2 regions of the Pseudoalteromonas sp. SCQQ13 genome follow, and region 2 is predicted to be linked to the other one. Evidence: riboswitches for the same ligand, from Rfam matches in the RefSeq annotation. Region 2 holds a riboswitch; the other holds the start of a gene.
What was found. A riboswitch is a leader RNA that binds a small molecule or an ion and turns the genes downstream of it on or off. The one in region 2 is predicted to bind lysine.
Positions count from the first base shown of each region.

Region 1: it holds a riboswitch for lysine, as region 2 does, so the genes downstream of both, dapA (4-hydroxy-tetrahydrodipicolinate synthase) here and lysC (lysine-sensitive aspartokinase 3) in region 2, are expected to answer to the same signal.

Region 1 covers NZ_JADYXG010000015.1:47,026-51,455, reverse strand. The annotation lists gene I6F41_RS12805 (PLP-dependent decarboxylase) at 1-783, opposite strand, end outside; gene I6F41_RS12800 (2,3,4,5-tetrahydropyridine-2,6-dicarboxylate N-succinyltransferase) at 783-1,523, opposite strand; gene dapA (4-hydroxy-tetrahydrodipicolinate synthase) at 1,539-2,423, opposite strand; lysine riboswitch at 2,576-2,773, opposite strand; gene I6F41_RS12790 (DNA-3-methyladenine glycosylase I) at 2,977-3,675, shown strand; gene I6F41_RS12785 (protein adenylyltransferase SelO) at 3,685-4,430, shown strand, end outside.
Region 2 covers NZ_JADYXG010000007.1:109,873-114,302, reverse strand. The annotation lists gene nhaD (sodium:proton antiporter NhaD) at 173-1,420, shown strand; lysine riboswitch at 1,553-1,725, shown strand; gene lysC (lysine-sensitive aspartokinase 3) at 1,801-3,192, shown strand; gene I6F41_RS07680 (4'-phosphopantetheinyl transferase family protein) at 3,169-3,912, opposite strand; gene I6F41_RS07675 (sodium-dependent transporter) at 4,086-4,430, shown strand, end outside.

The sequences.
Region 1 (4,430 bases), on a different contig from region 2:
TAACTCTTCAACGCCCGCCTGTTTTTTAATTTTAGCGAGGGCAGTTATTAAGTCATCCCAATTAAGCGTTATGTCGTTTTGCGTATACGGAATACCTAAGCCGCCACCTAAATCTAAAATTTTAAGGTTTATATTTAAATCGCGGGCAAGTTGGCTAAGTGGTGCAATCATTTGTGACCACAACTCACTGAGTTTTTGCGTGCTGAGCATATTTCCCCATTGAAAAATATGCAGGCCATCAAAGCTAAGTGCGTCATAGTCGGTAATATTAAGTGCCTGCCACTCTGTACAACCGAGTCCGAATGGCGTGAGGCTATCGCCACCTAGTGGGTTTTTTTCGCCCTCGGGCCAACGTAACTGTACGCGCAGTAATACCTGTAGTTGACAGTTTTGTAGCTTGGCTTGCTCATTGAGCCAGCGAACTTGATTAAGACTTTCGGCAACAAAAGTACGTACGCCGCGCTCAATAAAGTGTTTAATTTGTTTTGGGCTTTTAGCTGGCCCGGTGTTGAGCACGCGATCGCTACTAACGCCTTGAGCAAGTACTTGCTCAAGCTCGCCTTTACTGGCTACGTCAAAATTAAACCCGGCGTTATCTAAGCATTGAATAATTTTAGACAGCGGATTCGCTTTAACCGCATACCAAAGTTTTACCTCGGTTTGTGCGACCAATTGTGCCAAGTGACTATTTAGCGTATCTAGGTCGTAAACAAAAAATGGGCTATCGAGTTGGCTTGATAATTCATTAATTGCCGTTTTAACGCCCGTGCTCAAAAAGCTCATTAACGTAAAACCTCTTCAAGTAGTAATGATGCATCACTTTGCTCATCGCGGTACTTAACAATTAACGCGCACGACATGCTTAAACCTTGTGCACGCGCCCATTCGTTTGAAGCAGGGCGAGAGCCTGGTATTACAATAGCGTACTCAGGAATTGGCTCGCCTTTGTCTAGTTGGCGCTCGTTTACACAGTCGTAAACCGGAATTGTGGCCGATAAACGCACACCAGGGGCAAGTACTGCGCCTTTTTTAATTACTACGCCTTCAACAATTACGCAGCCTGCGCCAATAAATGCATCATCTTCAACTACCACTGGGCTGGCACCAATTGGCTCTAACACACCGCCAAGTTGCACGGCTGCGCTAAGGTGGACATTTTTACCTACTTGCGCGCACGAGCCAACTAAAGCGTGACTATCTACCATAGTGCCTTCGTCAATGTATGCGCCAATATTTACATACGCTGGTGGCATAATAATAGTGCCTTTAGCTACATAAGCACCACGGCGAACGCTTGAGCCACCCGGGACCATACGTACGCCATCGGTGGCACTAAACTGTTGTGGCGCTAAGTTATGTTTATCAACAAAGCCACCGACAAATTCGGTGTTTGTACCATTTTTAAAGGCTTCTAAAATACCCTGTTTTACTGCAACGTTAGCCTGCCATTGGCCGCTTTCGTTTTGTGATGCTGCGCGTACTGCGCCCGACTCTAAATTATTTAATAGTTCTAACCAGCTCATTATAAAAACCTATGTTTAATGCCAAGATAAAATGGTGTTGTTTGCTTGTTCAATGCACGTTGTTTGCGTTAATTCGAGGTGAGTTAACGGTGGGCGTAAATACGAACTCGTTAATCGCCCTTGTAAATGCATGAGTACTTTAACGGGAATGGGGTTTGCTACAGTGAACAAGCTACTGATTGCGCTTGACCACTGAGTAAATAAATTGGGGTATTGGCCACTTAGGCTACGCTGTACGAATTCGTGAGTTTGTAGCGGCCAAGCATTAGCTGCTACCGATACCAGCCCTTTAGCGCCGGCTTGGGCAAAGTAGGGCATAAGCGCATCGTCGCCGCTAAAAATAGCTAAGTTAGGAGCCGCTTGACGGTAAGCTTCAAATTGCGCAATGTTGCCACTGGCTTCTTTAAGTGCCCATAGGTTTTTATGTTGTTGTAGGTTTTGAATGGTTGCCACTGGAATATCGACAGCGCTTCGCCCTGGTACGTTATAAAGCATACAAGGGTGTTTACTTATATTTAAAAGGCTTTCAAACCAATGGGTTTGCCCAATTACACCGGGCTTTGCATAAAGCGGCGAGCCAAGTAAAAAGCTATGAATAGGCAAGTGGTTACAGTATTCAACCCAGGCTAATTGCTGTTTGAGGTTCATACCACCTACAGCCACCATTAAGGGTACATTAGGCGATAATTGGCACACGTGCTCAACAATGGCTTGTTGCTCTTTAAGTGTTAAGGCTAAGCCTTCGCCTGTGCTGCCTAGTAATAAAATAGCATTATTGGCAGCGGCTTGCTCAGCAACCAAAGTGGTTAAGGTGCCATAGTCGATTGTACCGTTTTGATTAAACGGAGTAACGAGCGCCGTCCAGACTGAGTAGTCATCTAAATTAAAGTTTTTGATCATCTCTCGCGAACTTATAGAATGTTCGGTGAGTTAAGAAGCTATATAGGAAAGAGCCGCATTAACATCGTTCGAACAAATACCCACGTGTAGGGTATGTTATAATTCGAAGAGCGAATGGGCTTAAATAATAGGGCGCACGGCCTTATTATACTAAGACCAGAAGCTCTCCACCAAACTAATAAGCTACGTTTAAATAGCTATTGGTGACAGTCGCTAGGATTCAACCTAGTCGCCCGAAACAACAATGACACAAATATTGTTGTTTCTCGGCGTTAATTCCCCTTACGTATGCTCAATGGAGTTTGTGCTCCTAACATACGCTACCTGAATAACGCACCTCTTCCAGCCCTTTATATTTGTACTGCTAGCAATACAAATATAATTAAATAGGGTAAGTGCGATGATTAAATCATTTTAGCCATCTGGGTGTCAAGCAGCTAAGTGCAGATAGTGTCATCGATTTTGGCAACGGTTACGTATAAGGACGATTTCCCTTAAACTAGGGGATAATCGCGGCGCGAAATTTGTAACTGCAAAATAAGGTTTCAAGCAGATGGAAAAATTTAATGATATTTATCAGCGAGCAGTAGAGCGAAAAGGCTCAACACAAATGCTACAGCAATTACTCGCTAAACCTGCATCTAAGCGACAATTAGTAGCTTTAAGTGATGATGATTGGCTGGAAGAGTTTACGCGCAAGGTTTTTCAAAGTGGCTTTTACTGGTCGGTTATTAACAGCAAGTGGGCAGGCTTTAGAGAGGTTTTTTGGCATTTTAGCGTTGAAAAATTATTAATGATGCCACCCGATATGTTGGAGCAAAAAGCCAGCGACGAGCGCATTGTTCGCAATTATAAAAATGTAAAAACGATCCCCGAAAATGCGTTCATGATCCATGAGGTTACCCAGCAACATGGTAGCTTTAGTCAGTTTATTGCAGACTGGCCAAGTGAAGATATTATTGGTTTGTGGGCGTACTTAAAAAAACACGGTGCACGCTTGGGTGGAAATACCGGCCCTTATACTTTGCGTGCATTGGGTAAAGACACCTTTTTATTATCGCGGGATGTTGAGAGTTATTTGCGCGCGCATAAAATTATTGATGGTGGCTTACAAACTAAAAAGTCGTTAACTGCAGCGCAAGCGTTCTTTAATGAATTACAACAACAAAGCGGTTTGAGCATGCAAGAGCTAAGCTTAATTATAGCCTACAGTGTAGGCGATAATCGTGTAGGTATAAGCCAACAACAGTAGAGGGTAGTTATGAATTTAATGCCAAGGTACAGACAAGTAGCCGACAATTTTGCAATTGAAGATCGCCCATCTAAGGTGGCCGCCCCACAGCTATTACTATGGAACGACAGCTTAGCTAAAGCGTTTAATATTAATGTAGTTCCTGAATTACGGGCCAGTACTTTTAGCGGCAACGAACAGCAAGCAATTGCAGCGGTTGCACTGGGATACTCAGGGCATCAATTTGGACATTTTTCACCTCGTTTAGGCGACGGGCGTGCTCATTTGCTAGGTGCAGTAGAGGATGCGCAAAACCAGTTGTGGGACATTCAATTAAAAGGCTCAGGTGCCACTCCTTACTCTCGTGGTGGCGATGGCCGCTGTGCACTTGGCCCAGCAATTCGTGAATATATAATGAGCGAAGCAATGCAAGCGTTAGGTATTAAAACTACGCGCTGCTTAGCAGTGGTTGGTAGTGGCGAAACCGTGTACAGAAACCCACCTCAACCTGGCGCTATTGTAACGCGCTTAGCCAGTAGCCATATCCGTGTTGGCTCGTTTCAGTATTTAGCAACGCAAGGCGACGTTGCAGGGCTTAAAAACCTTGCCGACTTAGCTATTGAGCGTCATTACCCAAAAATTCAAGCAACAGGACCTGAGCGCTATTTAGCATTTTTAGCTGCAGTGATTAAAAACCAAGTTGAGCTGGTGGTTAGTTGGATGCGAGTAGGCTTTATACATGGGGTAATGAATACCGATAATACGCTGGTTAGCGG
Region 2 (4,430 bases):
TAATTTTAATAGCGCTGATAGCTATATGGTATTCGTTTTTACAACGATTTAATAATAGTTTTTACCAGGTCATAGTGATAACATCCGCACCGAAAATAGGCACACGAAATGTGCGGCTCTATTTTCTTCATAGGTTCAATTTTTACATTATTCCAAAGGTTGTTCAATTATCATGGTTTCCTCTATTATCCTGACTTTAATAGCGATTGCATTTTTGCTGATCGTTATTGAGGATATAATCCACGTAAACAAAGCTAAAACGACACTTTTTTTTGGTACGCTCTGCTGGATTATCTCTTTTATCTTCCCTATTAATGGGCAAAGCCCTGATACGATTCAATCACTCCTTAATCATAATATTTTAGAAATTGCCTCCTTATGGTTGTTTTTAATGGCGGCAATGACCTTTGTTGCCTATTTAAACTCAAAAGGGTTTATCGAAAATATTGTTAACCGGATTATGCCAAAACGAATTAGCGAACGTAAGTTAATGTTTTTGGTTGGTGTTTTTGCATTTATATTCTCTTCTATTTCCGATAACGTAACCGCTACGCTTATATCTTTAGCGGTGGTTTTATCATTAAAACTTGAAGCCAAAAAGCTAATTAGATACGCCACGCTGATTATCTTTGCGGTTAACTCCGGTGGTGTGTCGTTAATTACCGGCGATGTAACCACGTTAATGATATTTTTAGATGGCAAAGTAACTATTAGCAATTTGTTATTGTTAATTGGGCCAGCATTTGTAAGTGTGATGCTGTTAGCCGCACTGTTGTCAATTGGCTTAAATGGCCAGCTCGACTTTACTAAAACCAAGCAAAAACGCATTGAAAAAACCGATATTACAATTGCAGTTATCTTCTTATCTACGGTTATTGCTACCTTAACACTGAGTGTTTTATACAGTGTACCGCCATTGCTTACCTTTTTGTTTGGTTTGTCTATGATGTTTTTAGTAGCGCAATTTTTAATGCGCAAAAAAGACATAAACAAAGACATGATAGATTTCATTCGTGAAATAGAATACGACACCTTGTTGTTTTTTGTAGGTGTATTATTACTGGTAGGAGCGCTAAAAGAAGTTGGTATGTTAAGCCACTTTAGCGACCTGTACACAATAATGGCACCTGAATACGCAAACTATTTAATGGGTATATTGTCGGCAGGCGTTGATAACGTACCACTTACAGCCGCGTTATTAAAAGCAGATATAGTAATGACACAACAGCATTGGCTGTCGTTTACCTATGCCACAGGCGTAGGGGGCTCTATGTTAATTATAGGCTCAGCGGCGGGTATTATTGCCATGAGTAAAGTTAAAGAACTGACCTTTATGAACTACTTACGTTTGTCGTTTTATTTATTAATTTGTTACACCGTAGGCTATACCGGCTCATACTTAATGGCTGGTTTTGTTTAATATTAGTTATTAAAGTGCTTGACAGCTAGATGTCTAAACGATAACTTTCAAAGCCCCAGTAAAGTATTGAGCTTTTCAATATATTGCTGGGGTTTTGTTTTATTAGTGATTGCTGAAATAGCCATTAATACAACATTCAGAAGAGGTGCGATACTTAGGTATTTAATGTGAGGTGACGAACGCCGTTGAGCATTAAAGAGGGAAGTACTCGCCGAGAAAAATAACACGTCGTCGTCGTTATTTTTCGGTTTATGGGGCTGAATCCTCAAAACTGTCACCAATATAGGTGGAGAGCTTCTGGCAGTGAATTTTCTTACCTTATATTTGCTGCCAAGTTCTTCTTGTTTTATTACGGTTTGGATGCCGTGAAAGGAGACGAAATGACAACCCAATCAGTGCCACATGTATTATTAGGCAACAAATCAAATTATACCGTTGCTAAATTTGGCGGCACCAGCGTAGCTAACTTTGCAGCTATGGATCACAGTAGTAAAATAATAGTAGCAGATAAAAGCGTGCGTATTGTTGCACTAAGCGCCAGCGCAGGAGTCACTAATCATTTAGTTGAGCTGTGCAATAGCAGCCTTAGCGAAGATGAGCGCCAAGCGCATATTAACGGTGTGCTAGCGATTCAGCAGGCTATTTTAGCTGAATTGAGTTTAGATACCGATTTAGAGCAGGGCTTTGCCCAGACGTTAGCGGCATTTGAAAAACTAGCCAGCCAAACGTTACAAACAAAAGCGCTACATGACGAGCTATTAAGTTTTGGCGAGCGATTATCAACTTATTTATTTACCCAAGTGCTGCGCTCAAAAGGTTTAAATGCAATACGCTTTGACGTGCGCCAAGTGCTTAAAACCGACAGTCAATTTGGTAAAGCAACTCCTAATGTTGCAGCTACTGCACAAGCAGCAAGCGCATTACTTATTCCGCTGTTAGACGATCAAGTAATTGTTACACAGGGCTTTATTGGCAGCGACGAGCACGGCCAAACGACCACTTTAGGGCGCGGTGGATCAGACTACAGCGCGGCATTATTGGCCGAGGCTATTCATGCCAAAAGTGTACATATTTGGACTGATGTAGTGGGTATTTTTAGTACCGACCCGCGTTTATGTGTAAAAGCCACGCCAATTGCACGCCTCAGCTTTGACGAAGCCGCCGAAATGGCTACCTTTGGTGCAAAAGTATTGCATCCGGCAACTATTTTACCCGCCAGCCGCAGCCATATTAATGTGTTTGTAGGGTCGAGCCGTGAACCTGAGCGTGGTGGTACTTGGATTGAGCGTGAAAAGTCGCAACTGCCAGGAATCCGCGCAGTAACACAACGCAAAAACCAAATATTACTTACTCTTAAAAGCCCAGAAATGCTATTAGCTAGTGGCTTTTTAGCACGAGTATTTACTATTTTAAGTGAGTTTAATATTTCGGTAGATTTAGTGACCACCTCTGAAATTAGCGTAGCAATAACGCTTGATAACGCGCCTAATGCATCGCGCCCAGAGCTTGATCAGGGGTGTTTAGATAAACTTGCTGAGTTTTGCCATGTATCGGTAGAAAATAACTTAACTTTAGTGGCGCTTATTGGCTCAGAAATACAGTTACGCCAGCATGAAATGAACTTAATGCAGGTATTAAGTGACTTTAATATACGGCTAATTTGCCACGGTGCAAGTAAGCATAACTTGTGCTTTTTGGTCGAGCAAGGCGAATCCGACAACGTAGTGCAAGCTATTCATAGCCGACTATTAGAGAGCGATTGCGCGGCCTAATACAGCTAAATTAATAAGAGAGCACTGCCAGTCAGTGCTTTTTTCACTCACTACACTTATATCAAACTTACCCACCACAGCACTGCTGGCATTAAGCTGCGCGCAAGTTAACTCAGTAAACACATTAGGGCTTAGCAACTTGGCAATAGGGCGGCTGGTGGCTTTAGCGAGCGCTTCTTTTAAGGTCCAAATTCTAAAAAAGTGTTTAGCTTGATCCTCTGCATTGGCAGGCTTGGTGATCAGCGCAATTTCATCGGTATGATAAAAATGCTTTGCGAGCTTTTCAAATGGGCGCTTTGTGCTTATTTTTTCAATATCGAAACCAAACTGGGCTTTTGTAGGGTTAAGTGCAGCGCCAACAAAACCATTAGAATGCGATATACAGGTATTAATAACGGTGTGGCTGTTATTAATGTGTAGCGCTAATTTACTTGTTTGTAGGTTAAACTCTGAACTTATATTACACGGCTTAATGCCCGCCATATTAGGGTGCGAGGTTATAACTAAATACTTAAGTAATAATCGCGTGGCTAAATATTCTTGCTTGGCCGAGACACTTTTACGGCGGTTTATTATTTGCAGCTCAAAAGGGCTTAAATAATCAGGCAAATTATATTGGCTTATATCGAGCGTTTTAGCGTCAAACAATAAAATAGGACTTTTATTGTTACTAAAAGGCTGATTAATTTGCAGGGTGTTTTTAAAGTAAAGTGAACTCATAAACGCTCAAAATAATAATAAATTTAATACCGATTACCTGCTTGTATGCATAAGCTGAACATATAGTGAGCGGTTGTTAGTTGTTGTGCGCGCTAGGTACATTTTTATTACTAAGGCGCGATGAAATATGGTTTAATTCACAACAGCTAAAATAATAACAGATTTGTAGGTGTATGACACAAGTGCGTGATGGTTTTCAAAGTCGACTTGGTTTTGTATTGGCCGCCGCTGGCGCAGCGGTAGGTTTAGGTAATATATGGGGTTTTCCTACGCAGGCTGCTAATCATGGTGGCGGTGCTTTTTTACTGGTTTACTTTATTGTTATATTTTTACTTGCTTTGCCGGCTTTATATACCGAGCTGTATTTAGGGTATTACGCCCAAGCTAATCCGGTAAAAGCACTTAGGCAAGCATGGCAAAATAAAGCCCCTAAAGTAGGCGCGGCTGCAGGTTATATTGGCCTTGGCGGCGCTATTGTAATGCTTAGCTTTTATTCAATAGTGGCGGGGTGGATGCTG